One region of the Mesorhizobium sp. B2-3-2 genome, then DNA from elsewhere that is predicted to be linked to it. Evidence: predicted binding sites of a transcription regulator. Region 1 holds the regulator's gene; the other holds the start of a gene.
What was found. The regulator LexA, encoded in region 1, represses DNA repair genes until DNA is damaged. The targets are predictions, from matches to a motif close to TGTTCNNNNTGTGTTCNG.
Positions count from the first base shown of each region.

Region 1 (15,294 bases):
CGGTTGCGATGCCACCGATGTAGATCCCAGCGGCAACTGCGATATTTCCCGAGCCGTGTTGGATGGCATCGAGCAAAGCCCGTGGATCAAGTCGTCGGTCAGCCTGGGACTGGTCTACAACACCATCGACGACATGAAGAACCCGCATGAGGGTATCTATGCCACCTCCACGGTTGAAGTGGCCGGCCTCGGTGGCGACGCCAAGTTCGTGAAGGTCACCGGACGCGGCAGCGTCTATCAGACGCTGTCCGAGCAGTTCGATCTTGTCGGCCTCATTTCGGGCGGCGCAGGCCATGTCGAAGGCTACGGCGGCGACGGCGATCTCCGCATCTTCGATCACTTCCAGAGCACCGATCGCATGATCCGCGGTTTCGCTTATGGCGGCATCGGCCCAGTCGACAGCGACGGTGCGGGTGACCACCTTGGCGGCACCACTTATTTCAACGCGTCGGCAGAGGCTCAATTCCCGCTGCCGGTCGTTCCAGAAAGCTTCGGTCTGCGCGGCGCGGTCTTTGCAGACGCGGCAACACTCTATGGCAGCAAGGTTGCCAATGATTTGGTTGACCAATCATCCGTGGGCATGAAATGGCGCGCCTCCGTCGGTGTCGGCCTGATGTGGGCTTCGCCGTTCGGCCCGATCCGTATCGACTATGCGATCCCGGTCAAGAAAGAAGCGAGGGACGACGTGCAGGAATTCAACTTCGGCATATCGACCCGCTTCTGATCGGCGGATACCGATGCTCCCGGGTCGTTGAGATCCGGGAGAAAATGTTCCGATCTAGCTGGATATAGCTTCTGGAATGACCGATCCGGTGTTCTTCGCGCCATCACGCCGGTATACGGCGGGCGAAGTCGCGAATCTGACCGGCTCGGTGCTTGTCGATTCCGGCCAGTCCGGCGTTTTCATCGACGCCCTGGCGCCTGCCAACGAAGGCGGCGAGAATGCACTCGTTTTCGTCGATGGCAAACGCAATTCCGTGCTGATGCCGTCGCTGCGGGCGGCCGCTGTGCTGTGCCCGGCGGAGTTCGCCGGCAAGGCGCCTGCCGCCATCGCAGTCCTTGTACATCCCCGTCCGCAACAGGCATTCGCGCTGGTCGGACGACTGCTGTTTCCGACAGCGGCGACACCGGGGCCGATGACCGGTGAAACCGGCATCTCGCCGCATGCCCATGTCGATCCGAGCGCACATGTCGAGGAAGGTGCTGTCGTCGAAGCCGGGGCGGTGATCGGTCCGGCAGTGTCCATTGGCGCCGGCACCGTCATTGCGCCTCATGCCGTCATCGGCCGTTCCTGCCAGATCGGGCGGGACGGCTATATCGGCCCAGGCGCCAGCGTCCAGTATGCCTTGATCGGCAACCGCGTCATCATCCATGGCGGCGCCCGGATCGGCCAGGACGGCTTTGGCTTCGTTGCCGGTGCCAAGGGGCCGGAACGTGTTCCGCAGATCGGCCGCGTCATCATCCAGGACGACGTCGAGATCGGTTCCAATTCCACCGTCGACCGCGGCGCCATGTCCGACACGATCATCGGCCAAGGCACCAAGATCGACAATCTCGTGCAGATCGCGCATAACGTCCGCATTGGCCGCAACTGCATCGTGGCCGGGCTTTCGGGTATCTCCGGCTCCGTCGTCGTGGGCGACAATGTCACCATGGGCGGCGGCGTCGGGCTTGCGGACCACCTGACCATCGGGTCGGGAGCGAAGCTTGCCGCGAGAAGCGGATTCATGAGCAATGTGCCCGCGGGCGAGATCTGGGGCGGCTATCCGGCACAGCCGATGGCGGAAGCCATGCGCGAGATAGCCATGCTGCGCAAGCTCGCCAGGACCCGCAAACAGGGCGAGGGGAGCAATGGCTGACATGACCGCGGCGACGACGCTGGAAGCAGTCGATATATTGGCGCTGATGAAGCTCCTGCCGCATCGCTATCCGTTCCTGATGATCGACCGGATCGTCGACATCGATGGCGACGAATCCGCTACCGGCATCAAGAACGTGACCATAAACGAGCCGCATTTTCAGGGTCATTTCCCTGAGCAGCCGGTCATGCCGGGCGTGCTCATCGTCGAGGCGATGGCACAGACTGCCGGCGCCATCTGCATCCGCAGTCTTCGCACTGAAAAGCCGTCGCTGGTCTATTTCCTGACCATCGACAACGCCAAGTTCCGCAAACCGGTCGTTCCCGGCGATCAGTTGAAGATCCATGTCAAGAAAATCAAGAAACGCGGCAACCTGCTCAAATTCGCCTGTGAAGCCCTGGTCGACGGCAACAAGGCCGCCGAGGCCGAGATTTCAGCCATGATGGTCACCGGCGACTGACAAATCGAATGCTTATGAAAATCAACACATCCATCCATCCTTCTTCCGTCGTGGAGGAAGGCGCTCAAATCGGCCAGGGCGTTCGCATAGGACCGCTCTGCTATGTCGGCGCAGATGCCGTGATCGGCGACGGCGTCGAACTGGTCAGCCATGTCTCGGTGATCGGCGCGACGACGATCGGCGCGTCGACCAAGGTCTATCCGATGGCGATACTGGGGGGGCCGCCGCAGAACACCAAGCATAAGGGGGGCCGCACCACGCTCGTCATTGGCGAGAATTGCACCATTCGCGAAGGCGTGACCATGCATGTCGGCACCGATACCAGCCGCGGCGAAACGACGGTCGGCGACAATGGTAATTTTCTCGCCTACGCCCACATCGCCCATGACTGCGTCGTCGGCAAGAACGCCACCTTCGCCAACGGCGCGACGCTGGGCGGACACTGCGAAATCGGCGACAACGTCTATATCGGCGGTCTCAGCGCCGTTCATCAATTCGTGCGGGTAGGCGACAACGCTTTTCTTGGCGGGTGCTCGGCTTTTGTTGGTGATGTCATTCCCTATGCCATGGCGGCGGGAAATCGGGCCAGCCTGCGCGGCCTCAACATCATCGGGCTCAAGCGCTCCGGCCTGCCAAGATCCGAGATCTATCTGCTGCGCAGGGTCTATAAGACAATATTCGACCGCTCGCGCACCGTCGGCGAGAACATCGAACTCGCCAAGGCGGAATTCGCCACGTCACCGACCGCCATGAAGATCATCGATTTCATCTCCAGTCGCGGCAAGCGGCACTATGCTGTGCCATCGCTCAAGGGGAGCGATGGCGATGACGGCGATGACGAAGACTGAGGCGGCTGCAGCGGATTTCGTTCTCTCGCCGGGAGCCAGGGTCGGCATCGTCGCCGGCGGCGGCAGCCTGCCAGTGGAAGTCGCGCAAGGACTGGCCGGGCATGGCTACCCGCCCTTCATCCTCTTGATGGAAGGTGAGGCCGACCGCCAGCAGGAGTTGCTCCGATACGAGCACGACAGCCTCGCCCTCGAGCAGATCGGTTCACTGGTGGCGACGCTGAAGCGCCACGGCATAACTCATGTGGTCCTTGCCGGCGAAATCAAACGCAGGCCCCGGCTGACCGACATCCGTCCTAGCCTCGGCTTGCTGGCGATCGTGCCGTCGGTGATCATGGCGCTGGCGCGCGGCGACGACGGACTTTTGAAGGTGGTGACACGCGGCCTGGAGAAGCGGGGCATCAAAGTTGTCGGCGCGCATGAGGTCGTTCCCGAACTGGCGGCCGGCGAAGGCACGTTGACCGCGGCGAAACCAAAGCAATCCGACTGGCGTGACATCGAGGCGGCCAGGCTGGCCGCCAAGGCCATCGGCGCGCTCGATATCGGGCAGGCGGCGATTGCGATCGGAGGCCGGGCGATCGCGCTGGAAGGCATTGAGGGCACGAGCGGCCTGCTCGAAAGAGCGCGCGCGCTGCGTGGCCATGGCAGGCTTGCCGGAAAGACCCGCGGGGTGCTGGTCAAATGCGCCAAACCCGGCCAGGAGCTGCGGGCCGACCTGCCGTCGATCGGACCGCAGACGGTGGAAGCAGCCCATGCGGCGGGGCTTGCCGGCATTGCCATCGAAGCGGGGCGCTCGCTGATCCTGGAGGGACCCGCAACGCTGTCGCGGGCGAACGCGCTCGGCCTGTTCATCGTCGGGCTGCCAGCGGCGGAGCCGGCGCATGGCTGACAAGGCGCTGAAGATCGCAATCGTGGCCGGCGAGGAATCCGGCGACCTGCTTGGCGCCGACATCGTGCGCTCGATCAAGCAGTCGACGGGCCGCGAGGTGCAGATCGTCGGTCTCGGCGGCCGCCATCTGCAGGCGCTCGGGCTGGTCTCGCCGTTCGACGCCGGCGAGATCGCGCTCATGGGCTTCAGCGCCATCCTGCGCGACCTGCCAAGGCTGATGTGGCGGATCGGACAGCTGGCCAGGATGGTCGCGGATGAGAAACCCGACTGCCTCATCACCATCGATAGTCCCGACTTTTCGCTGCGCGTGGCCAGGAAAGTGCGCGCGGCCAACCCGTCCATCCCGATCATCCACTATGTCTGCCCCAGCGTCTGGGCATGGCGGCCGGGCAGGGCGGTGGCGATGAAGCCCTATGTCGACCACATCCTCTGCATCCTGCCGTTCGAGGTGAAGGAGCTAGGCAGGCTCGGCGGACCGCCAGGCACCTATGTCGGACATCGCCTCACCCATGACGCGGGCGTGCTGTCGGCGGCCAGGACACAGGCCCAACCGCGGGACCTTTCGCCGGATCGCCTGAAGACGCTGCTCGTCCTGCCCGGCTCGCGACGCAGCGAAGTGCGGCGGCTGCTCGAGCCGTTTGGGGAGACCGTGTCGATGCTGCGGGCACGCGGGCATCGCCTGCGGCTGATGTTGCCGACCGTGCCGCATGTCGCCGATGTCGTGCGCTCCGCGGTCGCTCGCTGGGACGAGAAGCCCGAGATCATCCTCGACGCTGAGCGAAAGTGGCAGGCCTTCGGCAAGGCCGACGCGGCGCTGATCGCGTCCGGCACGGTTTCGCTTGAATTGGCGCTGTCCGATGTGCCGATGATCTCCTGCTACCGGCTTGACCCTGTTGCGCGCATCGTGGCGCCATATCTCGTTTCGGTCTGGTCGGCGCTGCTGCCCAATCTGATATCGGATCGGGCGCTGATCCCGGAATTCTACAACGAGTATGTCAAGCCGAACAATCTGGCCCGCCAGCTCGAAGCGCTGTTCGCCGACACAGGCATGCGCAGATGGCAGAAGGACGGGTTCGCCGAGATCGCGCGGCGCATGACAACCGCCAAGCCGTCAGGCGACATCGCCGCGCAAGTGGTGATGAGGTATATCAAAGGAGTGAGTACTGAGTAGTGAGTAGTGAGTAGTGAGTAGGAAATGCCGCTCTTTTCCCTACTGACTACTGACTACTCACTACTGCCTTATTTTACCGCTTCGCGATCGGCACATAGTCTCGCTCGGGCGCGCCGGTATAGAGCTGGCGCGGGCGGCCGATCTTCTGGCGCGGATCCTCGATCATCTCCTTCCACTGCGCGATCCAGCCGACGGTGCGGGCAACGGCGAACAGCACGGTGAACATGGTGGTGGGGAAGCCCAGCGCCTTCAGCGTGATGCCGGAGTAGAAGTCGACATTGGGATAGAGCTTCTTCTCGATGAAGTAGGGATCGGTGAGTGCGATCTTCTCCAGTTCCATGGCGATGTCGAGCAGCGGATCGTCCTTGATGCCGAGCTCGCCCAGCACTTCGTGCGCGGTCTTCTGCATGATCTTGGCGCGCGGATCGTAGTTCTTGTAGACACGGTGGCCAAAACCCATCAGCCGGAACGGATCGTCCTTGTCCTTGGCGCGGGCGATGAATTCGGGAATGTGATCGACATGGCCGATCTCGCCCAGCATGTTCAGCGCCGCTTCGTTGGCGCCGCCATGCGCCGGACCCCACAGGCAGGCGATGCCGGCGGCGATGCAGGCAAACGGATTGGCGCCCGACGAGCCGGCGAGCCGCACGGTCGAAGTCGAGGCGTTCTGCTCGTGGTCGGCGTGCAAGATGAAGATGCGTTCCATGGCGCGCGCCAGGACCGGGTTGATCTTGTATTCCTCGCACGGCACGGCAAAGCACATGTGCAGGAAGTTGGCGGCGAAATTCAGTTCGTTCTTCGGATAAATGAAGGGCTGGCCGATATGGTATTTGTAGGCCATGGCCGCGATCGTCGGCATCTTGGCGATCAGCCGCATCGACGCCACCATGCGCTGGTACGGGTCGGATATGTCGGTGGAGTCGTGATAGAAGGCCGACAGCGCGCCGACCACGCCGCACATCACCGCCATCGGATGCGCGTCGCGGCGGAAACCGGTGAAGAAGCGCGACATCTGCTCATGCACCATGGTATGGCGCGTCACGCGGTAGTCGAAATCGTCCTTCTGCGCCTTGGTCGGCAGTTCGCCGTAGAGCAGGAGATAACAGACTTCCAGGAAGTCGCCATGTTCGGCCAACTGGTCGATCGGATAGCCGCGATGCAGGAGGATGCCGGCGTCGCCATCGATGAACGTGATCTCGGACTCGCAGCTTGCCGTCGAAGTGAAGCCGGGATCGTAGGTGAAGGCACCGGTGGTGCTGTAGAGCGTGGCGATGTCGATGACGTCAGGCCCGACCGAACCACTTCGCACCTTGAATTCGTGCGTCTTGCCGGCGAATTCCAGCTTTGCGGTGGCTTCCTGGGTCTTGCCGCCCAGTTCCCGTCTTGTCGCAGCTTCGGTCATTGCAAACTCCTTCTTGTTTCCTCATGCCGGCAAAGGCAAATTCTGCAAAGCGACACGTCGAAGTCACCGAATGCGCGTATTCGCGACCGCATTTTAGGGGGTGCGTGCCAGATTGGGCCAAGGCCCAATGTTGCACTGCGAAACGCGCCTTTCAATGCCAATCTTCTTGGGCCAGATTGCTCCTAATCGATTTGATCCGCGATGCGCGCCAAGCTCTCCTCGCGACCAAGCACGGCGAGAACGTCGAACACGCCGGGTGAGGTGCTCTTGCCGGTCAGGGCGGCGCGCAAGGGCTGGGCGACGGCGCCGAGCTTGTGGCCGCCGGCCGTCGCATAGTCGCGGATCGCGGCTTCAGCCGAGGCCGCGGTCCAGTCGCCTGAAACCGCCTTGAGGGCGTCGTGAGCGCCACGCAGGACCTTGCGCGCATCGTCATTGAGCAGCAGGGCTGCCTTTTCGTCGATCGGCAACGGCCGCGCGGCAAACAGGAAGGCGGCGCCATCGACGAGTTCGACCAGCGTCTTGGCGCGCTCCTTCAGCCCCGGCAGCGCTGCCAGCAACTGCGCCCTGTTCCTGTCGTCGAGGCGTGCGGCCATCGCCGGGCCGCCTTCGAGATAGGGCAGGGTGGCGATGAAGATGTCGAACAGCTCGGCATCGCCCATGCGGCGCATATGGACGCCGTTCAGCGCCTCGAGCTTGGCGAAATCGAAGCGGGCGGCGCCCTTATTCACGTCGCCGATATCGAACCAGGCGATCATGTCCTGGATCGACATGATCTCGTCGTCGCCGTGGCTCCAGCCGAGCCGAGCCAGATAGTTCAGCAGCGCTTCGGGCAGGTAGCCCATGGCGCGGTAGGCCTCCACGCCCAGCGCGCCGTGCCGCTTCGACAGCTTGGCGCCGTCGGCGCCGTGGATCAGCGGTATGTGCGACATTGAAGGCACATCCCAGCCCATGGCGTTGTAGATCACGGTCTGGCGAGCGGCATTGGTGAGGTGGTCGTCGCCGCGGATGATGTGGGTGACGCCCATGTCGTGGTCGTCGACGACGACGGCATGCATGTAGGTCGGATTGCCGTCCGAGCGCAGGATGATGAAGTCGTCCAGATCCTTGTTGGGAAAGCGCACGTCGCCCTGGACACGGTCATGCACCACCGTCTCGCCCTTGGTCGGCGCCTTGATGCGGATCGCGCCCTTGACGCCGGGAGGCGCCTGCGAAGGGTCGCGGTCACGCCAGCTTCCGTCATAGCGCGGTGGCAGGCCCTTGGCCCGCGCCGCCTCGCGCATTGCCTCAAGCTCAGCGGGGGTCTCGTAGCTGTAGTAAGCCTTGCCCATGCGCACCAGCTCCTCGGCCACCTCGCGATGGCGCGGCGCGCGCTCGAACTGCGACACCGCCCCGCCATCCCAGGAGAGGCCGAGCCAGGTCAGCCCATCGAGAATGGCGGCCGTTGCCGCATCGGTGGAGCGCTCGCGGTCGGTGTCCTCGATGCGCAGCAGCATCGTACCGCCGGTGTGCCTGGCATAGAGCCAGTTGAACAGCGCCGTACGCGCGCCGCCAATGTGCAGGTAGCCGGTGGGCGAGGGGGCAAAACGGGTGACAACCTTGTCGGACATACAACTCTCGGGAAACGTCTGGAGTGGGGTGCGGATCACGCGCACTTTCGCGCGCCGCGCGTTCATGTAGCATAGGGTGTCGAGGGCGCAAGGGGCAGACCCGATGGCTGGAGCGGGCCGGGCCGCGGAGGAAGGCGACGACGTCGTTGCTGGCGTCAGCGAACGCTCGCTTTTTGCCATGCCCGCGCCGGTCTCATTGCCGCTGGCGCCGCCGCCCTTGCAGCAGCCGGGCAAGTCGCTGCCGCCGGATGTTTCCGCGCCGCCTGGCGTCCCTGCTGTCCGCGCGGCCTCGCGCCTGCGCCGGGAGTTCGGTCGTGCTTCATGGCCTCGCCTGCGCAACGGAGTGGCCAGAGCCGCCGAGCTCGAACTCGATCGGGGCGTAGCCTTCCTGCTGATACCGGTGTTCCTGGCATGCGGATCGGTGGCCTATTTTTCGCTGGCGGCGGAGCCGGGCTTTGCCAAGCCTCTCGCGATCGCGATCCTGATGGCGCTGTGCGCGCTCGTTTCGCGCTCATGGTCGAAAACCCATCTGTGCTTCATGGCGGCGCTGTTGTGCGCGCTCGGCATGCTCGCCGGCAAAGTCGAGACCTGGCGGGCGGGAACGCGGATGCTGGGCTCGGAAATCTCCACGCAAATCACCGGCCGCGTCGTTTCAGTCGACCAGATGGAGACCGGTCGCATCCGGCTGACCATCGACGTGACATCGACCGCACGGCCGAAACTACGCTACGCGCCGGAGCGCGTCCGCCTTTCGGCGCGCAAGGTGCCGGCTGAGGTGACGGCCGGCTCGCTCGTGACCGGCTATGCCAAGCTGTTGCCGCCGACCGGGCCGGTGCGGCCGGACAGCTACGACTTTTCCTTCGACAGCTACTTCGCCGGCATCGGTGCCAGCGGGTTCTTTCTCGGAAATCCCAAGATCGTCTCGGCCGATGATAGGCCGCTGTGGGCCGCCCTTTCAGCCGCCATCGAGAGTGCTCGTGAAAGCATTGCCGACCATATCAGGGACAGCATCGGCGGCGCCGAGGGCGAGATCGCCGCGGCGCTGATCGTGGGCGTGCGCGCCGGGATTCCCGACGAAATCAACGAAGCGATGCGACGCACCGGCATCTACCACATCATCTCCATTTCCGGGCTGCACATGGCGCTGGTCGCCGGCACCGTCATGGGGCTGCTGCGTGGTGGCTTCGCGCTGTTCCCGAACTTTTCCTCCCGCCGGCCGGTCAAGAAATACGCGGCCGCGGCGGCACTTTTCTCGATCGCCGCCTATCTCGTCATTTCGGGCGTCGTCGTTGCCGCCGAACGCAGCTTCATCATGCTGGCGGTGATGCTGATCGCCGTCCTGTTCGATCGGGCGGCACTCACCATGCGCAATCTGGCTATTTCGGCGATCGCCGTCATCGTGGTGTCGCCGCACGAGGTGGTAGGGCCGAGCTTCCAAATGTCGTTCGCCGCCACCGCGGCCCTGGTCGGCGCCTATGCCGGCTGGTCGGATCGCAAAGCCGACAAAGCGCGGACCCCGCCGCCGCAACGGACCTTGCCTGGCCTCCTGACGCGAAAATTGCTGCTGGCGACAGGTGGGCTGGCGATGACCTCGATCATCGCGGGAAGCGCCACGGCGCTTTTCGCCATCTGGCATTTCCAGCGCGTTTCACCACTCAGCCTGTTCGCCAATCTTGCAGTCATGCCGATCGTTTCCGTCGTGATGTTCCTTGCGGTTGCCAGCGCGCTGCTGATGCCGTTCGAGTTCGATGGACCATCCCTTTATCTGATGGGCAAGGGACTGACCATGATGATCGCCATATCGGGATGGATCTCGCAACGCTCGCCGGTCGACGCGGTCGGGTTGATTTCGCAGCAATCCGTCCTTCTGGTCGCGATCGCCCTGGTCATCGCGACGATGGCCACGACATGGCTGCGGCTGGCGGCACTTCCCTTCGCGCTCGCCGGCCTGTTGACCGTTTCGGACACGCGCACGCCGGACGTGCTGATTTCGGAGGATGCCCGCCTGGTGGCGCTGCCGATCGGCGGCGGCGAGCTCGCGATCAACCGGGCGCGCCCGAACGAATTCACCGTCGACAACTGGAAACGCGCGCTGAAATCCGAAACCATAGTTGCGCCGGAGCTGTTCGACAGCGGAGACCGACAGTTCGACATCTTCGATCCTGCGCAACTTCCGGCGGGAGCGCCTTTCTATTGCTTCACCGGCCTGTGCATGGCCCGGCATCCCTCCGGGGCGATCATCGCGCAGGTGGAGGATCGCAAGGATGCCTGGAGGGCCTGCGCCTATGCGGATCTGATCGTCATCGACGACCCCCGGGGCTACGACCCCTGCCACAATCCGCTGGTTCTCGTCATCACCAAGCGGCAGCTCGCTCGGAACGGAAGTGCCGCCGTCTTCTTCGACCAGCAATCGGCGACGGCACCGGCCCAGGCCAGCTTTGCCGTCGACAGGCCATATCGCCCCTGGCACGAACAGCGAAAATTCTCGCGCGAGGCACGGGGACTGCCGCCCTACCGCAAACCCGAAAAGCCCAACGCCGAACCCGCTCAGTAGCGCCTGATCAGTCCGACCAGCTTGCCTTGCACCTTGACCCTGTCCGGTCCGAAAATACGTGTTTCATAAGCCGGATTGGCAGCCTCGAGCGCAATCGAGGCGCCCTTGCGACGGAAGCGCTTCAGCGTCGCTTCCTCCTCGTCGACCAGGGCCACGACAATCTCGCCGGGACTTGCGGTGTCGGCGTTGCGGATGATGACCGTATCGCCGTCGAAGATGCCGGCCTCGATCATCGAATCGCCCTTGACCTCCAGCGCATAATGCTCGCCGCCCATGATCATGTCCGGCGGCACCGAGATGGAATGCGTCTGATGCTGGATAGCGTCGATCGGCACGCCGGCCGCGATACGGCCCATGACCGGGATCGAAACCGCTGAAACCGCGTCGTCGTCATTGCCGGCGGCGGGCAGGCGCGAGGGCGCCGCCGGCTTGATCTGCCTGTTAAGGCCGCCCTGTCCAAGGCTGCCCTGGATGACGCTCGGAGAGAACTTCTTTGCCGCGTTAAGACCCGGCGCGATCGAATCCGGCAGGCGCAGCACCTCCAGCGCGCGCGCCCGGTTCGGCAGGCGGCGAATGAAGCCGCGCTCCTCCAAAGCCGTGATCAGCCGATGAATTCCCGACTTGGAGGCGAGGTCCAGCGCTTCCTTCATCTCGTCGAAGGACGGCGGAATGCCGCTTTCCTTCAGCCGTTCATGGATGAACATCAAGAGTTCATGTTGCTTGCGCGTGAGCATGGCGGCCCCCAAAGGCATTGCACGAAGGGTCTGGAACCAGAATCAGAAAACAAACCCAGAACAAACACTATCTGTTCCAGTTGTGTTCCGCAACCATTTAAAGTTTAATGAATTTGTTAAGGCGGCGGAAACGAAAGGCCCTCCCGCAGCCAGCATCCTGCCAGCGCGGTCTGTCGTCAATGCGCTCTCAGCCTCTTTGAAACTATTTTGGTTAATGGCCTGTGGCCCGGCCGATCTCCACTCTTGGTACAAGCCTGCAAACCGTGTGGCCGGCAGGTGCCGGCTGCCTTTTGGGGCGGATCAAAATCTCCGCGGCTCGTGAACGAAACGAAACCAAAAAGCCAACTTCCTGCCGGAAAGCGGCCAGGCATCACCGAATGCGACGGGCTGCGTTCGTTCGCTCCTTGCTTCCGGCTCGCTTGACTAAACCGTATAACAATGTACGGTTTTCGAAGAGGGACACCAATGACCACGCCGAAGCAGGCCGCGCGACGTGAACGGATAGAGGAGGCCGCCTATGCGGTGCTCCGGGAAACCGGCTACAAAAGCGCCTCCCTGCTTGCCATCGCCAAGCGGGCATCGGCCTCGAACGAAACCCTCTACAACTGGTACGGCAACAAGCAGGTCCTGTTTCGATCCCTGATCGAAGCCAATGCGGGAGAAGCAAGGAAGCTGCTGGAGGACGCCCTTCGCCAGGCGCGCGATCCTCTCGAAACCCTGAACTTGCTCGGGCCAGTCCTGCTGACCCTTGTGACGGGCGACAAGGCGGTGGCGCTCAATCGCGCCGCAGCCGGCGACGTCAACGATACAGGCACGCTTGGCCAGTCGATCGCGCAATTCGGCCGCAATACCATAATGCCGCTTGTTGGCGACCTGCTTCGAACCGCAAGTCGGGTCGGCCTGATCGCCTGTGACGATCCTGCCGAAGCCGCCGACATCTACGTCCGGCTTTTGATCGGCGATCTCCAGGTTCGCCGGATCGTCGGGGTGCTCGAGGAGTTGCCTCGGCCGGAAATCGAGCAAAGATCGAACCGGGCGTTCACCCTGTTTTTGCGCCTCTATGCGGCCAGCCCTTGCCCCGGCGGCAAAACGGCCGGCCCGTTTCCGGGGCGCTCTTCTCACCGAGGAACATCGTGACCATGAGCAAAATTCCCGATCTCGCAGCGATCGAGGCAATGGACACCGCGGATCCGCTGCGTGCCATGCGTGACCGCTTCACCTTGCCTCAAGGGGTGATCTATCTCGACGGCAATTCGCTCGGCGCCGCTTCGCCCGCCGTGTTCGGCGAGCTGCAGCAGGCCGCCACGCAGGAGTGGGCGCAGGATCTGATCCGCGCCTGGAACACCGCCGGCTGGTTCGACATGCCGGTCGAACTCGGCGACCAGCTCGGGCGCCTGATCGGGGCCGCCGCCGGCCAGACGGTGGTCTGCGATACCACCTCGATCAACATCTACAAGGTGCTGCATGCGTCACTCGGGATGCGGCCGGACAGGTCGGTCATCGTCGCCGAGGGGGACAGCTTTCCGACCGATCTCTATATGGCCGAGGGCGTTGCCTCGACGCGGCCGGGCACGGTGCTGCGGCTCGAGGGCGTCGATGCGCCGACCATAGAAGAACTGATCGACGAGCAGGTCGCGGTCATCCTGGTCAACCACGTCAACTACAAATCCGGGCAGCTGCGCGACATGGCCGCGCTGACGCGCAGGGCGCATGATGCCGGCGCGCTGATCGTCTGGGATCTCTGCCATACCGCCGGCGCCCTGCCGGTCGAGCTCGACCGTTCGAACGCAGATTTCGCCGTCGGCTGCACCTACAAATATCTCAATGGCGGCCCGGGTGCCCCGGCCTTCATCTACGCGGCCGAGCGCCACCATCGCGATGTCCGCCAGCCGCTCAGCGGCTGGTGGGGCCATGCGCGGCCTTTCGCCTTCGAACAGGGTTTTGCTGCCGGCACAGGCATCCGCCGGTTTCTGTGCGGCACGCAGCCTGTCCTGTCGATGCGCGCGCTCAAAGGGGCGCTCGATGTCTGGAACGACGTCGACATGGCAGAGGTGCGCAGGAAGAGCATCGCATTGACCGATCTGTTCATCCAGCTCGTCGAGGCAAAATGCGGCGTCTACGGCCTCGAACTCGAAAGCCCGCGCGACGGCAATGAGCGCGGCAGCCAGGTGTCGTTCCTCCACCCGCATGGCTATCAGGTGATGCGGGCCCTGATCGAGCGCGGCGTGATCGGCGATTTCCGCGCGCCATCCACAATTCGCTTCGGCTTCACGCCGCTTTATGTCGGCTATGTCGATGTCTGGCAGGCGGTCGAGGTGCTGGAAGACATTTTGCGCACGGACGCCTGGCAGGAGGCGCGTTTCGCCGTCAAGGCGGCGGTAACTTAAGAGCCTGTCGCTCAGAAAAGCGCAGCGGTTTCGAGATAACGATATGCACTCGGCAAAGCTACGTCAGAGCCGGGTGCGAACCTTCCACAGCTCCGGGAACAACTCGACCTCCAGCATCTTCTTCAGATAGGACGCGCCCGATGTGCCGCCGGTGCCGCGCTTCATGCCGATGATGCGCTCGACCGTGGTGACGTGGTTGAAGCGCCAGCGGCGGAAATAATCCTCGAAGTCGACCAGCTTCTCGGCGAGTTCGTAGAACATCCAGTAACGCTGCGGGTCGCGGTAAATGGTCTGCCAGGCGACCAGGACCTCTTCGTTCTCGGTCCGCGTTTCGCGCCAGTCCGTGCGCCTTGCGTCGGCGCCGATGTCGAAGCCGTTGCGGGCGAGCAGCAGCAGCGCCTCGTCGTAGAGCGACGGCTGCGCCAGGATCGCCTCCAGTTTCTCGCTGAGGTCCGGCCGATGCTTGTGCGGCCCGAGCATTGCGAGGTTGCGGTTGCCGGCCATGAATTCGATGGCGCGGTATTGCCAGGACTGGAAGCCCGAGGACTGGCCGAGCGCATCGCGGAATTCGGTGTATTCGCTGGGCGTCATCGTGCGCAGCACGTCCCAGGCATTGTTGAGCTGCTCGAAGATGCGCGCGACGCGCGAAAGCATCTTGAAGCTCGGTTCGAGACGGTCGGCGCGGATGGAGCGGATTGCGGCGCCGATTTCGTGCAGCGCGAGCTTCATCCAGAGTTCCGATGTCTGGTGCTGGATGATGAACAGCATCTCGTCATGGGCTGACGAAAGCGGCTGCTGCGCCTCGAGCACCTTTTCCAGATGCAGATAGTCGCCGTAGGACATGCGCTCCTTGAACGACATTTCCGCGCCCTCGGTGGAAGGGTCGTAGGGCTTGCTCAATTGATCTTCTCCGCGCGCAGCCGGAAGCGCTGGATCTTGCCGGTTTGCGTCTTGGGCAAAGCGGCGATGAATTTTACCGAGCGCGGGTATTTGTAGGGCGCGATCGTGGCCTTGACGTGGTCCTGCAGGCGCTTGACGGTCAGCGCGTCCGGCGCCACGCCTTGCACGAGCACGACATGCGCTTCCACGATCTGGCCGCGTTCGGCATCCTCGGCTCCGACCACCGCGCATTCGGCGACATCGGCATGCGCCAGCAGCGCCGCTTCGACCTCGGGGCCGGCGATGTTGTAGCCGGCACTGACGATCATGTCGTCGGAGCGCGCGGCGAAGTGGAAGAAACCGTCCTCGTCCTGCCAGAACGTGTCACCGGTGAGGTTCCACCCGTCGCGGACATAGTCGCTCTGCCTGGCATCGGCCATATAACGGCAGCCGGTCGGTCCCCGCACCGCGAGCCTGCCTGCGGTGCCGCGCGGCACTTCACGCATT
Region 1 covers NZ_VFWA01000001.1:187,529-202,822, forward strand. The annotation lists gene bamA (outer membrane protein assembly factor BamA) at 1-724, shown strand, start outside; gene lpxD (UDP-3-O-(3-hydroxymyristoyl)glucosamine N-acyltransferase) at 801-1,859, shown strand; gene fabZ (3-hydroxyacyl-ACP dehydratase FabZ) at 1,852-2,319, shown strand; gene lpxA (acyl-ACP--UDP-N-acetylglucosamine O-acyltransferase) at 2,334-3,167, shown strand; gene FJ964_RS00915 (LpxI family protein) at 3,139-4,053, shown strand; gene lpxB (lipid-A-disaccharide synthase) at 4,046-5,224, shown strand; gene gltA (citrate synthase) at 5,298-6,626, opposite strand; gene gltX (glutamate--tRNA ligase) at 6,809-8,233, opposite strand; gene FJ964_RS00935 (ComEC/Rec2 family competence protein) at 8,337-10,787, shown strand; gene lexA (transcriptional repressor LexA) at 10,781-11,521, opposite strand; gene FJ964_RS00945 (TetR/AcrR family transcriptional regulator) at 11,987-12,658, shown strand; gene kynU (kynureninase) at 12,661-13,908, shown strand; gene kynA (tryptophan 2,3-dioxygenase) at 13,972-14,808, opposite strand; gene FJ964_RS00960 (AMP-binding protein) at 14,805-15,294, opposite strand, start outside.

Region 2 (15,294 bases), on a different contig from region 1:
ACGAGGCCTTCCTCGACCTGAGGAAGTCAGGCGCGCTCAGCCTGCTCTACTGCCACCTTGCCTCGACCAACAGCTGGACGTCGCTGGTGCATCAGGCGTCGCTGCGAAAGGCGGAAGGGGCGAAGAGTCCCTGAACAGCCCCGGCCGAGATCCTTCGCGGCGCGGCTGGTGAACAAGGCTCGGTGCTAAGCCGCGGCCCGCCTGTCGTGCCGCCCTTCCCTGATCTCCTCCGTGAGCTTGTCGCAGAACGCATCGAGATCGCCGGGATTGCGACTGGTGACCAGCCCCTGGTCGGTGACGACCTCGCTGTCTTGCCACAAGCCGCCGGCATTGATCACGTCGGTCTTGATCGACTTGTAGGATGTGACGCGGCGGGTTTTGATGATCCCGGTCTCGACCAGAAGCCAGGGCGCATGGCAGATCGCGCCGACGACCTTGTTGGCCGACCAGAACGAACTGATGAAATCCAGCGCCTTGCGCTCGACCCGCAAGAGGTCGGGATTGATGACGCCGCCGGGCAGAACGATCGCATCGTAGGCATCGGCCCGGGCCTCGTCCAAGGTCTTGTCGACCGGAACTTCGCGGCCCCAATCCTTGTGGTCCCAGCCCTTGATCTTGCCGCTTTCGAGCGACACGATTTCGACCTCGGCGCCGGCCTGGCGCAGTTTGCTCAGCGGCACTTCAAGCTCGGACTGTTCGAAACCACTCGTCGCAAGGATGGCGACGCGCTTGCCGGAAATATCCTGCATCGTTTTCCTCCATGGTTGGATTGGATGCAGGGCTAACGAGCCTGAACCGGTACCGTTCCTCACTGTAACCTTATGTGACCGGAGCACGTGACCGGAAGGATCGCGACGAAAGACCGCGGGGCCGCCGCGGCCCCGGCGCCCTATCCTGTCGAGGTCCGCCAGAAAGCGAAAAAGCCGCGGGAAACCGCGGCTTTTCGTTTGCTTGATCCCTGAAGGGAAACTGGAGCGGGTGAAGCGATTCGAACGCTCGACCCCAACCTTGGCAAGGTTGTGCTCTACCCCTGAGCTACACCCGCTCGCACGGCTTTGGGCCGCAAGCCGGGCCTATATGGCTGAAGAGCGCGGCGATTGCAACAGGGAAATCGCAGGCTTTTTTCAATGCGCCGGAGGAGGCAGGCGGGGCCGCCGGCGGCAGCCGGAAGGATTCGGCGCCGCGTCGCGCGGCGGTCTTGTCTCGACCATGTCATTGGCCGTAAACGGCATGGCTGGAAAACCAGCCGAAGACGAGAACCCATGCCCAGGACCGAAGCCGAGCTCTTTGCCTTTCTTGCCGAACTCGGCATCGCCGTTTCGACGAAACGCCATCCACCGCTCTATACGGTCGCCGATTCGCAGGAGCTGCGCGGCGAAATCGCCGGCGGCCACACCAAGAACCTGTTCCTGAAGGACAAGAAGGACGCCTTCTTCCTGGTCACGGTCGGCGAGGACGCTGTCGTCGACCTGAAGCAGATCCATCATGTGATCGGCGCCGCCGGCCGCGTTTCCTTCGGCAAGCCGGAGATGCTGATGGAGCTTCTGGGCGTCGCGCCGGGCGCAGTCACGGTGTTTGGCCTGATCAACGACACGCAGCACAGGGTCAAGGTCGTGCTCGACGAGGCGCTGATGCGGCATGCGGTGATCAACGCGCATCCGCTGACCAATGAGGCGACGACGTCGATCGCATCGGGCGACCTCGTCAGATTCGTCGAGGCAACCGGGCACGATGCTGCTATCTTGAAAGTCTCGGCATGATCGCCACATGGATGGCGAAACCGGTTTCCAACCAAGGACAGTGCGCCGATCCGCTGGCGCCACCGAAAGGGCGACGACATGAGTGACAACAATCCGTTTGGCGGCTCCTTCGGCAATAGCGGCGGCCAGTATGCCACGACGGTGCAGTATGGCGGCGGCGCGGAACCGCAAAAACCTGCGGCTGGCGCCGTGCCCGCCGGCGACGTCATCAAGGATACCACCACCGCGGCGTTTGCCGCCGACGTCATCCAGGAATCGCGCCGCCAGCCGGTGTTGGTGGATTTCTGGGCGCCGTGGTGCGGGCCGTGCAAGCAGCTGACGCCGCAACTGGAAAAGGCGGTCCGCGCCGCCGGCGGCAAGGTCAAGCTGGTCAAGATGAACATCGACGACCATCCCTCGATCGCCGGCCAGCTCGGCATCCAGTCCATTCCCGCGGTCATCGCCTTCAAGGACGGCCAGCCGGTCGACGGCTTCATGGGCGCCATCCCCGAGAGCCAGATCGCCCAGTTCATCGACAAGGTCGGCGGCAAGGGCAATGGGGCGCCTGATGTGACCGAGGCGCTGGCGGCGGCGGCCGAGGCCCGCACGGCCGGCGACGTGCAGACGGCGGCCGACATCTATGACGCCGTGCTCGAGCAGGCGCCGGAGACGATCGAGGCGATAGCGGGGCTGGGCGAATTGCTGTTCGAGGCCGGTGACGTCGAAGGCGCCGAGGCGATGCTGGCGCGGGCGCCGGAGGCCAAGGCCGACGCGCCGCCGCTGGCCGCGCTGCGCGCCAGGATGACCTTGGCCGCGCAAGCGTCCGAACTCGGCAACCCGGCGGAGTTCGAGCGCCGCCTGGCCGAGAATCCCGACGACCATCAGGCCCGCTTCGATCTGGCCATGGTCCAGAACGCCAGGGGCGAGCGCCACGCGGCCGCCGACAATCTCCTGGCCATCATCAAGGCTGATCGCGGCTGGAACGAGGACGGCGCCAGGGCGCAATTGCTGCGCTTCTTCGAGGCCTGGGGCATGACCGACGAGGCGACGCTTGCCGCGCGGCGCAAATTGTCGTCGCTGCTGTTTTCCTGAGCCAGCGCGGCCGAATGGCCGCGCGGGGCTTGCACCCGGCGCCGGCCGCGCCAGATAGGACCAATCCGGCCCGCCTTTCCCTCGGGAAGCCAACAGCCCGGGCGGCGACAGGCGGATCGCGGCATGGACGCGCTTCCCGGGCGAAGCGATCGGAGGAACGAGGTGCAGGCGGGAAACGCTCACTACCGGCTCGGCAAGGATCTGCCGTCGACCATTCCGGTCTTTCCGCTCGAGGGCGCGCTTCTGCTGCCGGGCGGCCGCATGCCGCTCAACATCTTCGAGCCGCGCTACCTGCAGATGGTCGACGAGGCGATCGCCGGCTCCCGGCTGATCGGCGTCATCCAGCCCAGCCTCGACGGCGCCTTGCGCGACGATGGCGAGCCGGAGCTCTGTAATGTCGGCTGCGCCGGTCGCATCATAGCGCTTTCCGAGACCGGCGACGGCCGCTACCTGATTTCGCTGCAGGGCGTGTGCCGGTTCCGTGTCACCCATGAGCTGACGGTCAAGACGCCGTTCCGCCAAGGCAAGATCGCCCCCTTTCTCGCCGATCTCGACGAGGATCAGGCGGCCGCGGAGGTCGACCGGCCGGCGCTGCTGCGGGCGTTCCGCTCCTATCTTCAGGCCAACGATCTGGAGGCCGACTGGGAAAGCGTCAGCCGGGCCGAAAACGCCATGCTGGTCAACGCGCTGTCGATGATGGCGCCCTATGGACCAGCCGAGAAGCAGGCACTGCTCGAAGCGGCCGATCTGAAAACCCGCGCCGAAACGCTGATCGCCATCACCGAAATGGCGCTGGCGCGCGAGAACGAGGATTTTGGCTCGAGCCTGCAGTAGGATGTTGAGAGAGGGCACGATGGCGGCGGATGGGCGTGACGGAAAGAGAGCGAATGTCGACCCCAGGATGCTGGAGCTACTGGCTTGCCCGCTGACCAAGGGGCCGCTGGCCTGGGATCCCGAGCGCGGCGAACTGATCTCGCGGGTCGCCAAGCTCGCCTATCCCGTGCGCGACGGCATCCCGATCATGCTGCCTTCGGAGGCGCGGAGCATCCCGGCGGAAGACGTGCTGTCGCCGCCCCGACTGGGCGGGCCGGCCGGCTCGACGTGACGGGGCGGTCATTGAGGCCGGCGTTCTACGGCGCCCCCTCTGCCCTGCCGGACATCTCTCCCACGAGGGGGAGACCGGACGTCACAACGGCTTTCGCCAATTTTCAACGTCCAAAAAAGAGCGCTGCAGCCGAAGCTGCCAATTTCCCCCCAAGTGGGACCCAAGTGGGGGAGATGTCCGGCAGGGCAGAGGGGGGCGCTGTCCCGCTGCCTTATCAGTATCGGACGATTTCTTTTTGCCGCAGATCACGCCCTGGCCCTACTGAAAATTGCGCCCCCTGGGCATGACCTTTTCCGCCTTGTCCGCCAGCGTCGCGATATCCTGCCGGGCCGGCGCGTCCGGCTTCACCTCCTCCAGGAGCACCGTCAGCCAGGGCGTCAGATCCTCGATCTTCTCGGCGACGATGTGAATGACGTCCGATTCCGACTGCAATTTGCCGGTGACCTTGACGAAGCGCGCGCCCATGACGATGGGCCGGAAACGGTCGAAGGTCCGCTCCCAGAAGATGACGTTGGCGACGGCCTCGCCATCCTCCAGCGTCAGGAAGACCGCATTGCCCTTGCCGGGCCGCTGCCGCACCAGAACGAGCCCGGCGACCGAGACGCGCCGTCCGTCCCGCACGGAGCCCAACCTGGCATTGGGGATGACCCCGGCCCGGTCGAGCCGCTCGCGCAGGAAGGCGACCGGATGCGCCTTCAAGGACAGGCCGAGCGAGCGGTAATCATGGATGACATGCTCGCCGAGCGGCATTTTCGGCAGTTTCGTTTCGGGCTCCAGCTCGCGCAGGCCAAGGGCTGGCCGGTCGAACAGCGGCAGCTTCTCGGCGGCGCTCTTGCCGTCCAGCGCGCGCACCGCCCATAGTGCCGCGCGGCGGTCGAGGCCGATGGACCGAAAAGCGTCGGCCTGCGCCAGCCTTTCGAGCTCGCCGACATCGAGGCCGGAGCGCAGCCAGACATCCCGGACGGATGCGTAGCCTGAACCGCGCCGCTCGACGAAGGCTTCCATGCGCTCCTCGGAAAGTCCCTTGATCTGCCTGAAGCCGAGCCGCACCGCGTGCTGCGTCGCGATGACGCCGCGCATTTCGGCATGGCGCGGCAGGATGCGGGCCGGGTCGAAAGTCGTCTGTTCCAGCGTGCAGTCCCAGACGGAGAAATTGACGTCGACCTCGCGGATGTCGACGCCATGATCGCGCGCGTCGCGCACCAATTGCGCCGGCTGGTAGAAACCCATCGGCTGCGAATTCAGGATCGCGGCGCAGAACACGTCGGGATAGAAGGTCTTGAACCAGCAGGAGGCATAGACCAGCAGCGCGAAGGAGGCGGCATGGCTTTCGGGAAAGCCATATTCGCCAAAACCCTCGATCTGCTTGAAACAGCGTTCGGCGAAGTCCCGGGTGTAGCCCTTGCCGACCATGCCGTCGATCATCCGCCGGCGGTAATTGCCGATCGTGCCGGTGCGCTTGAAGGTGGCCATGGCGCGGCGCAACTCGTCGGCCTCGCCCGGCTTGAAGCCACCGGCCACGATGGCGATGTTCATCGCCTGTTCCTGGAACAGAGGGACGCCCAGCGTCTTGTGGAGGATCGCCTCCAGCTCCGGTTTCTGATACTCAGGCTGCTCTTTGCCTTGCCGGCGACGCAGATAGGGGTGGACCATGTCGCCCTGGATCGGGCCGGGCCGCACGATCGCCACCTCGATGACAAGGTCATAGAATTCTTTTGGTTTGAGACGCGGCAGCATCGACATCTGCGCGCGCGATTCGATCTGGAAGACGCCGATCGTGTCGGCGCGACCGATCATCTTATAGACCGGCTCCGCCTCTTCCGGCAGGGTGGCAAGGACATAGGGCTGCCCGTAAGGGTCTCGCGCCTGCGGATAATGGTCCGTCAGCAAGGTGAAGGCGCGCTTCAGGCAGGTCAGCATGCCGAGCGCCAGCACGTCGACCTTGAGGATCTTCACCGCGTCGAGATCGTCCTTGTCCCATTCGACCATCTTGCGTTCCTCCATCGCCGTCTTGACGATGGGGACGATCTCGTCGAGCCGGTCCCTGGTGATGACGAAGCCGCCGACATGCTGGGAGAGATGGCGCGGAAAGCCCATGATCTCGTTGGCGCGCTCCATCACATGTCGCGACACCGGATCGGTGCGGTCGAGGCCACCGGCCCGGGCTTCCTTCTCGCCAAGTTCGGAGGTCGACCAGCCCCAGATCGAACCGGACAGCGACGCCCTGACATCCTCGGACAGGCCCATCGCCTTCGACACTTCCCGCAGCGCCGAGCGGCCGCGATAGCTGATGACGGCGGCGGCCAGCGCGGTGCGCTTGGAGCTGTATTTCTCGTAGATATACTGGATGACGGTCTCGCGCTTCTCATGCTCGAAATCGACGTCAATGTCGGGCGGCTCGTTCCTCTCCTCGGAGATGAAGCGTTCGAACAGCGTGTCGATCCGCTCCGGCCCGACCTCGGTGATGCCGATGCAGAAGCAGACGACCGAATTGGCGGCCGAACCGCGCCCCTGGCAGAGAATGTCCTGGCTGCGGGCGAATGTGACGATGTCGTGGACGGTCAGGAAATAACGGGCATAGTTCAGGCGCTCGATGAGGGCGAGCTCCTCCTCGATGCGCTTCGTCACCGATTGCGGCACGCCCGAGGGATAGCGCCTGGCCGCCCCCTCCCGCGCCAGCCTTTCCAGCTCCGCCTGCGGGCCGAGGCCCGATTGCGTCGGCTCGTCGGGGTAGTTGTACTGAAGGTCGCTGAGCGAGAAGGTCAGCTCCTGCGCAAAGCGCAGCGTTTCGGCCAGCGCCTCCGGATGCCTGCGGAACAGGCGCGCCACCTCCAACGGCGGCTTCAGATGGCGCTCGGCATTCGCCGTGAGTTCCAGCCCGACCTCCGAAACGGGAATGTTGAGGCGGATCGCGGTCAGCACATCCTGGAGGGGGCGCCGTTCGGCCGTGTGGTAGAGAACGTCGTTGGTCGCCATCAAGGGCAGGCCGGCCAGCTCCGCCATCGCCGCCGCCTGCTCGATCCTGAAGCGGTCGTTTCCCGCATAATCGGGCGAAACGCCAAGCCGCAGGCTTTTGCCGAAACGATGCTTGAGCTCGCCAAGCAGGGCCAATGCTCCCTCGGCCCCCGCCGTCAGGTCGGGCAGGACCGCCAGCGACATCAGATCGCCCCATTCGAGAAGATCGTCGCGCCGCAGAAGGGTCGCGCCTTTTTCATTCTCCTCGCGCAGATTGGCTTGCGTGAGCATGCGGCACAGATGTCCCCAGCCCTTGCGGTTCCGCGGATAGGCGAGAATGTCCGGCGTGCCGTCGCAAAAGACCAGCCGGCAGCCGGGGTGGTAAGCAAGCGTCTCGACCTTGGCCTGCTGCCAGGCGCGCACCACGCCCGCCACCGTATTGCGGTCGGCGAGCCCGATCGCGGAGAACCCCATGAGCTTGGCCGCGACGACCAGCTCTTCCGGCTTGGAAGCGCCGCGCAGGAAGGAGAAATTCGACTGGATGCCGAATTCCGCATAGGGAATGGCGGTCAGCGCGTTCATGCGAAGACCCCGTGCAGGAACCAGCGCGGCGGGATTTCAGAGCCGCCATAGAGACCTTGCCGGTAGAGCCAGTAGCGGCGGCCGTCGGCATCCTCGATACGGAAATAGTCGCGTGTCGACGCCGCGTCGTCGCTTGAAAATTCACGCCACCATTCCGGCGCGATGCGTTCGGGCCCTTCGGCCCGGGCGACCCGGTAAAGCGCGCGCCGCCAGCGGAAATTCAGCGGCGGTCCCTCGGGCATTTCGGTGGCCGGCACCTCGATCGGCTCGGGCGAGCGGAAAAGCCGGATCGGCCGCTCCGGCGGGAAGATGGTCATCGGCGCCTGCATCCTGTCCGGTTTCTTCGGCGGCGTGGTGCGGCGCGGGCTTTCGGTGAAGGGGATGGTGGCGACGGCACGCTCGGGCAGGTGGCTTTCCACGGCGACCGGCTTGAGAACCGCCCCCTCGCCGAGCCGGGCGCGGATGCGGTCGGCGAACAGCGCGATATCGGCGCCGTCGTCGGTCGCTTCGCCTGTCAGGTCGGCTTGCGGCATGTCGAAGACGGCCGCCGCCAGCACCGAGAGCCGCACCAGGTCGAAGCCATAGCCGGCATCGATATGCTGCTCGAGGGCGGCCAGCCTCTCATGAAACAATTTCTGGATCAGCAAGGGTTCGCGCATAGGCCGCGACGTGCCGAGCGCGATGCGGCTGACGGCGCCGTCGACGCGGAACAAGAGCAGCGCCAGGCTTCTCGCGCCTTCGCCGCGCCGCTCGAGGTCGATCTTCAGGGTCGTCGCCAGCATGCCCACCAGCCGTTCTATGTCCTCTGTCAGCGTGACGGGCTCGGCCAAATGGCGTTCGACCGAAAGCGGCGCGACGGGCAGGCGCGGCGACACCGCCTCGTCGAGGCGGCCGAGCGCTTGGTCGAGGCGCAACAGCAGGGAGCCGCCGAAGCGGCGGGCGAGCGGCGCGCGCGGCGCGGCCATGACCGCGCCCGCCGTGCGCAGGCCGACGCTTTCAAGGCTGGCGCGGATTTCCGGCGCGATGCGCAGCGCCGCCAGCGGCAAGGGCGCCAGAAGCGCTTCCTCCTCGCCGCCGGCAACGATGCGGTCGCCGCAGAACCGCGCCGCCGCCCAGGCGGCGCCGGGCGTCGCGGCAAGACCGGCGCGAACGTCGAAGCCCTGATGGAAGAAGCGCGACAGGATCTCGTCCAGCATGGTGCGTTCGCCGCCGAAAAGATGGGTGCAGCCGGTGACGTCGAGGAACAGGCCGTCGGTCCCGTCGAGCGCCACCAGCGGGGTGTAGCGGTCGCACCAGTCGGCAAGGCCTTCGAGCAGGCGCCGGTCGGCTTCGGCATCGGCCTCCACTATGTCGATCGACGGATGCATGGCGCGCGCGTCGGCAATGCCCATGCCGGACTTCAGATGCAGCGCCTCAGCCCGCTCGTCGAGGGCTAAGATGCGCTGCGCGTTGCTGTCGCGATGGCTGATCACCAGCGGCCGGTGATCCGACGGCCGGGAACGCCAGGACCGCCCCAGGCGCTGCCGCAGGATCCGTTCGGCCGCGAGATAGGGAAACCACAGGGACAGGATTCTTTGCTCGTTCTTCCCCGGCCCTTCTTTCCCCAATCTTTCTTTCATCGAATACGCGTTCATCGGGGTTCCACTCCAATATGAATTGTCCTGGCAGGGCCATGCGGCTCTTGCCGATGTTGATGGTGAAGGCGGGGCGGCCGATCGAGCCGGCAAGCGGCCCGGCGACCATGTCGCGCGGCCCTGCCGGCGCCGGCGAGACGATGAGGCGGACGGGCGCCGCCGTCGGTTCGGGTTCGGCCGCCTGCCGCAGCAGGAAGACCGGCCGGCCGGCGCTCTGCGCGCGGGCGTGCAGCCGGCGCGTCGCGGTCAGGTCCAGCCGCTGCGGATTGCCGCGGACTTCAAGGATGACGGCGGCGAGCGCCGTCATGCGGGCCGCCTCCTCGGCGACCCACAGCGCATCGGCGAGCCTTGGCGCCTCGGAAAACAGCAATTGCTCCGGCTCGATGCCGAAGGCGGCGTGGAGGCCCCTTGCATAGGGAAAGCCCGCCTCGCGAAAAACCTCCTGGGTGCCGATCCAAAGCACCGGCAATCGCGATCCTTGCTTGAGGATCAGGCTGGGCTTGAGGATCAGGCTGGCGAGCGACAGGGCGAAGCCGGCGACGGCTCCGGCATCGCGGGTCTCGACGCCATGGATTTCGTTCAAGGCCGCTTTCGGCAGGCCGCCGCCCAGATCGTCGCCCAAATGGCCCCCCAAGAGGGCATCGAGCCGGCCGACGCCGGTGCGCAGGAAAGCATCCGGCCTGGCCACGGCGATGCCGCGCCGGACCACGGTGCGGTCCGCGTCGGCCATGCCGTCGTCGGAAGCCGCGCCGGCCGGCGCCTGCAGGCGCTCGGGCAGCGTTCCCTCGATCTTCGCGATCTGGCGGCGCAGGGCAAAAACAGTCTCCCGCGCCACGGCGGTCATCGCCATGACGGTCAGCTTCCACTCACAATTGTTCCTGTTATGTTCCTATTGATTCCAGAGGCGACCCCAAGAGTCAAGCAGACTCACGGGGAATTTATTCCTCTCCGGTAGGAGTGTCGCGTTTGGCCGGGAAAGCCGGCCGCGCCCCCAAGCCAGGCGAAACGGCCCCCGGCGCCATGCGCAATTCCCTGCTCCGGGTTTGAACCGGGGAAATCCCGCGTCATTTGCCGATTGTGGCGCGAAAGCCTATATGCCGGGATCAAAGGACAAAGCATGGCCCGCATCTACAAGACCCGCGTCTGGCATGACCAGCTTTCGCCGTCGATCGACGAGATGGAGTTCCTGGCGCTGGAGGCCTACGCCCATCTGCCCGAGGATTTTCGCAAGCTGACCGGCGAGATCATCATCCAGATCGCCGAATTCCCGACCGACGAGATCATGGACGACCTGTCGCTGGAAACGCCCTTCGACCTGCTCGGCCTGTTCGAGGGACGCGGCATTGCCGAGCGCTGGAACCCACAGACCGGCGAAGGCCCGAACCGCGTCACGCTCTACCGCCGCGCCATTCTCGACTACTGGGCCGAGAACGAGGAGACCTTGGGCGACATCGTCACCCATGTGCTGATCCACGAGATCGGCCACCATTTCGGCCTGTCGGACGACGATATGGAGAAGATCGAAGAGGCGGCCGAGTGACGGTTCTACGTCAGACCGTCATTTCACAATGAGTGTGACGAAATGTTTTAATACGTTCTGCATAGTCTGCTCCCCGGTATGTCCTGCCACTGCCCATTGCGCAAAATGTCCATCAATGTACATGCGTGCGAGCCCGTAGACGAGCGCCCTCGCGGCTATCTGGGTCTCTGCCATGTCGTCCGACCGGAGCATGTTTCGTCGCTGTGCTTCTGCCATTGACGCTTCCATCAGCGAACGCACCGCTTCGTTATCGTGACGCAGCGACTCTGAAGCATCCCAATCAATAAGATTGCGTGTCGAGATGATCTGGAAGTGGGTGGGGTTTCGAATTGCCCAGCGCAAATAGGCGATTCCAACAGCGGCAAAGCGTTCGATCGGATCGTCCGTCGCAACCTTCTCGACCGCATCCGTGATCTCCGAGCGGAACCGGCTCATTGCCTGCTCCGCGACAGCCGTCATCAATGCGGTCTTGTTGCTGAAGTGGCGGAACGGCGCGCCAGGGGAAACGCCGGCACGTTTTGCGGCTTCGCGCACGCTCACATTATCGGGGCCGCCTTCCTCGACCAGTTGAACCGCGGCATCGATCAGGACCTCCCGCAAATTGCCATGGTGGTAACCAGTGCGATGAGGCGCCTTGGCTTTTGCCATCTCTTTCCCTTCGTTCCGCGGAGCTGCTCCCGCCTCTGTAGCATGATTCCGCGATCTATGTAATCGCCGTTTACAATTCCGGCCAGAGCATGTAAGCAGTGATTACTGATGGGATCGGAACAGGCCTGCGGTCTTCGCGGCTCCCGAACTCCCGCTGAGGAGACGAACATGCTCGCCAGAACAGCCCCACCCCGCCCGCAATCGGTCATTTCGCGTCAGAGTCCAGCCGAAGAACTTCAGCAGGAGAATTTCGCGATTGTTCAGTCGAGCGCGACTGTGCCCAGCTTCACGCTTTATCGGCTTGCCGCCGTCGCCGGGATGGGAAGCGCGCTTATTCTTCTGGTCAACGCGGCTAAACGCAGCTCGCTCATCGCGACCACCGATCTGACGCAACTTCTCGCGCCAGTCGCCGAGATATTGGCGCTTGGCCTCGTCGTGGGCCTGTTTCTTGCATTTGGCCGGCGCGCGGGGCTGTTCGGCACTGTCGCGTTTGTCGTCAACTTCGTTGCACTGGCAAGTTTGGTAGGCGTGGAAGCAGTGATCAATCTGGTATTCTCGAAGCTTCCGCTCACAACCATCGTCGAGCTGCGGACCGGGCCGCTCGGTCTCGCTCTGGTCGCCAGTTCGGTTCTTTTTCTGGTTGGAACGCTGGCGTTTGTGATCTCTCTCGCCGTTGCAAGAGGCGTGCCGCGCATTCCTCTCGCTCTCTATCTCATTGGCGCGGTGCCGATCGCGCTTCGTGCGTTCGTTCCGGAGCTCGCTCTTGACCTGGGCTTGGCGACGCTTGCGGCATCGATCGCCTGGCTGGCGGCGTGGCTGTGGATGCGAGGGCCTACCAATCGCTGAGCTTGGTGTCCGGCCCGTATTCCTGGCCTTCGACATCCTTCACCACGGCCTGGCCGCAGCGCATGGTCTTGGTCTTCTTGTCGTAGGCGTAGGTGGGCGAGCCGAACAGGTGCCAGCCCTTGTTCAGCGCCGCCGTCACCTTGTGGCAGAAGCTGGCGTCGTCCGGAGCGGTGAGAAAGCGGTAGAGTTTCATCATTCAATTCCTGTCGTCAGTCCATCGCCCGCGATCGCCAATCCAACACGGCACATCATGCGCCGACGGCCGCCGCCTTCGCCAGCAGTTTTTCGGCCTGCGCCAGGTGCAGCCGTTCGACCATTCTTCCCTCCAGCGCAATCACGTTTCTGCCGGCATTCTCCGGAAGCGCAAAGGCCTCCTTCACCGCGCGCGCCTTGGCCACGGCCTCCGCCGACGGCGCAAAGGCGCGGTTCGCCGCCTCGATCTGGGCGGGATGGATGAGCGTCTTGCCGTCGAAGCCCATGGCGGCCGCCTCCGCGCATTCGCGGCTGAAAGCATCGAGCGCGCGAAAATCGTTGAAGACGCCGTCGAGGATATCGAGGTCGCCGGCACGCGCCGCCAGCACCATCTGCATCAGCCACGGCAAGAGATAACGCCGGTCCGGCGTCGTCAGAATGCCGATGTCCTTGGTCAGGTCGTTCGTTCCGGCAACGAAACAATCGAGCCGCGAGGCGGGATCGCGGCCAAGTTCGGCAATGGCGCCGGCATTGAGCACGGCCTTCGGCGTCTCGATCATCGCCCATAGCTTCACGCTGTCGGGAACGGAATTGTCGTCGAGCACGTCACCAGCCTCGAGCACGTCGCGGGGCGTGTCCACCTTGGCCAGCAGGATGCCGTCCGGCTCCGCCTTGGCCGCCGCCAGCAGGTCGGCGTCGCCCCATTCGCTGGAGAGCGCATTGATGCGCACAATCATCTCGCAGCGCCGGCCAATATGGTTGGTATCAGGACGATTGCTGAAGAGGCCGGCGAGCCTTTCGCGCGCCGCGACCTTGTCGGCCGGGGCGACGGCATCCTCCAGATCGACGATGACGGCGTCGCAGGCAAGCTGCGCCATCTTGGCCAGCGCCTTGTCGTTCGAGGCGGGGACATAGAGCACCGAGCGGCGCGGGCGGTAGGGATCGGTCGTCATGCCAAATCTATGCCGCCTGCCGCGGGTTGAAGCAAGGAGCAGGCGGCATCGCGCGGCGCTCTACCGACGCTACCTACATGGGGCTCGCCATCGCGCTGGCCCTCCTGAAAGCGCAGGATGGCACGATGCGGCTGGTTGACTCCGGGCGCGGCACGCGCTTCGACACTGTTTTGCCAACCGCGTGACTCCCATCCGCGGCTCGATTCGGAAAGGCCTGAAACGTGCGCTACGACATCGTCATCATCGGCGGAGCCATCGTCGGCTCCTCGATCGCCTATTATCTGCGCGAGGAAGGCTTTTCCGGCTCGATCGCCCTGGTCGAGCGCGACCCGCAATTTTCCCATGCGGCGACGACGCTATCCATGGCCTCGATCCGCCAGCAATTCTCGATTCCGCAAAACATCCGCCTGTCGCAATTCACGCTGAAACTGTTCCGCCGGCTGAAGGAAGAATTCGGCGCGGACGCCGACATCGGTTTTCGCGAGGGCGGCTATCTTATTCTCGCCGGCGAGGCCGGGCTGCCGATCCTGAAAGCCAATCACGAGGCGCAGGTCGCCGAAGGCGCCGACATTTTGCTGGAGGAAGCCGAACAATTGGTGCGTCGTTTCCCATGGCTGTCGGCCGAGGGCATCACCGCCGGCGCCTATGGCCGCAGCGGCGAGGGCTGGTTCGACGCCCATGCCATGCTGATGCTGTTCCGCAAGGCGTTGCGGGAGAAGAAGATCGACTTCATCAACGCTTCGGTCACCGGCATCGAGCGGCAAGGTGAGCGCGTTGCCGGCGTCAGCCTCGACAATGGCGAGCGGCTCGAGGCCGGCATCCTCGTCAATGCCGCGGGGCCGAACGCCGGCAAGGTCGCCGCGCTCGCCGGGCTGGCGCTGCCGGTCGAGCCGCGCAAGCGCAACGTCTTCGTCTTCGAGGCGCGCGAGAAATATGCCGACATGCCGCTGCTGGTCGATCCCTCCGGCATCTATGTCAGGCCGGAAGGCTCGGTCTATCTCACCGGCGGCGCCGAGCCGGAAGAGGGCGACGGTCCGGCCGACCCCGCCGATTTCGACGTCGACTGGCCGCTGTTCGAAGAGGTGATCTGGCCGGTGCTGGCGACCCGCATCCCGGCCTTCGAGGCGATCAAGCCGACGCGCGCCTGGGCCGGCCATTACGACTACAACACGCTTGACCAGAACGCGGTGATCGGCTCGCATCCCGAAGTCGGCAATTTCCTCTTCGCCAACGGCTTTTCCGGCCACGGTTTGCAGCAGGCGCCCGCCGTGGGCAAGGCGCTGGCCGAACTGATCGTCCATGGCGGCTACCGCACGGTGGACTGCTCCGCCTTTGGCTACGCACGCATTGCCGAAGGAAGGGCGTTCCGGGAATTGAATGTGATTTGAGGAGCGCCCTTTCCTTCTCCCCTTGTGGGAGAAGGTGGATCGGCGCGTCAGCGCCGAGACGGATGAGGGGTGTTCCAGCGGAGTGAGGCGTTGGCGTTCCCTGGAACACCCCTCATCCGTCGCCTTCGGCGACACCTTCTCCCACAAGGGGAGAAGGAAAGGGCGCTTCTAAGCCGCGGCTCTATTTCCGGCCTCGAAATAATCTTGCAGCCATGCCAGCACCCGTCCCCAGCCCTCGGCGTGCTCGGCCGCGGCCTCTTGCCGGCCGGCAAAACCGCCGTGGCAAACGGTAAGCCGCGTGCCGGAAGCGATCGGCTCCAGCAGCCAGGCGACCTTCGTCTCCCGCCGGCCGAGCGTCGGGTGGTCCCACCCATAGGCCCGCGTCTGGACGATCCGGCGCGGCGTCTCGATCTCCAGGAATTGGCCGCCGGCTGGCATGTCCTTGCCGTCAGCGGTTCTGACGACAACCGCCCAGCGGCCGCCAACGCAAAGATCGGCCGTCCACCCGACCATCCGGTAGGTGTCGGCGGATCCCCACCACAGTTCGGCTTCTTCCGTGCTCAGCGCCCGGAAGACACGCTCGGGCGGAGCACCGATATCGGCGGTGGCCAACACGGTCT
Region 2 covers NZ_VFWA01000004.1:53,756-69,049, reverse strand. The annotation lists gene FJ964_RS11855 (SapC family protein) at 1-134, shown strand, start outside; gene FJ964_RS11850 (type 1 glutamine amidotransferase domain-containing protein) at 186-749, opposite strand; tRNA gene FJ964_RS11845 (tRNA-Gly) at 971-1,045, opposite strand; gene FJ964_RS11840 (prolyl-tRNA synthetase associated domain-containing protein) at 1,263-1,760, shown strand; gene trxA (thioredoxin) at 1,839-2,831, shown strand; gene FJ964_RS11830 (LON peptidase substrate-binding domain-containing protein) at 2,994-3,665, shown strand; gene FJ964_RS11825 (Trm112 family protein) at 3,685-3,936, shown strand; gene FJ964_RS11820 (error-prone DNA polymerase) at 4,195-7,473, opposite strand; gene FJ964_RS11815 (DUF6504 family protein) at 7,470-8,945, opposite strand; gene FJ964_RS31325 (hypothetical protein) at 8,887-9,957, opposite strand; gene FJ964_RS11805 (metallopeptidase family protein) at 10,225-10,647, shown strand; gene FJ964_RS11800 (TetR/AcrR family transcriptional regulator) at 10,666-11,295, opposite strand; gene FJ964_RS11795 (hypothetical protein) at 11,464-12,141, shown strand; gene FJ964_RS11790 (DUF1737 domain-containing protein) at 12,128-12,334, opposite strand; gene FJ964_RS11785 (CoA ester lyase) at 12,390-13,286, opposite strand; gene FJ964_RS11780 (FAD-binding oxidoreductase) at 13,508-14,674, shown strand; gene FJ964_RS11775 (SRPBCC domain-containing protein) at 14,843-15,294, opposite strand, start outside.
Region 2: the regulator LexA is predicted to act here: its motif matches at 9,981-9,998, upstream of FJ964_RS11805 (metallopeptidase family protein).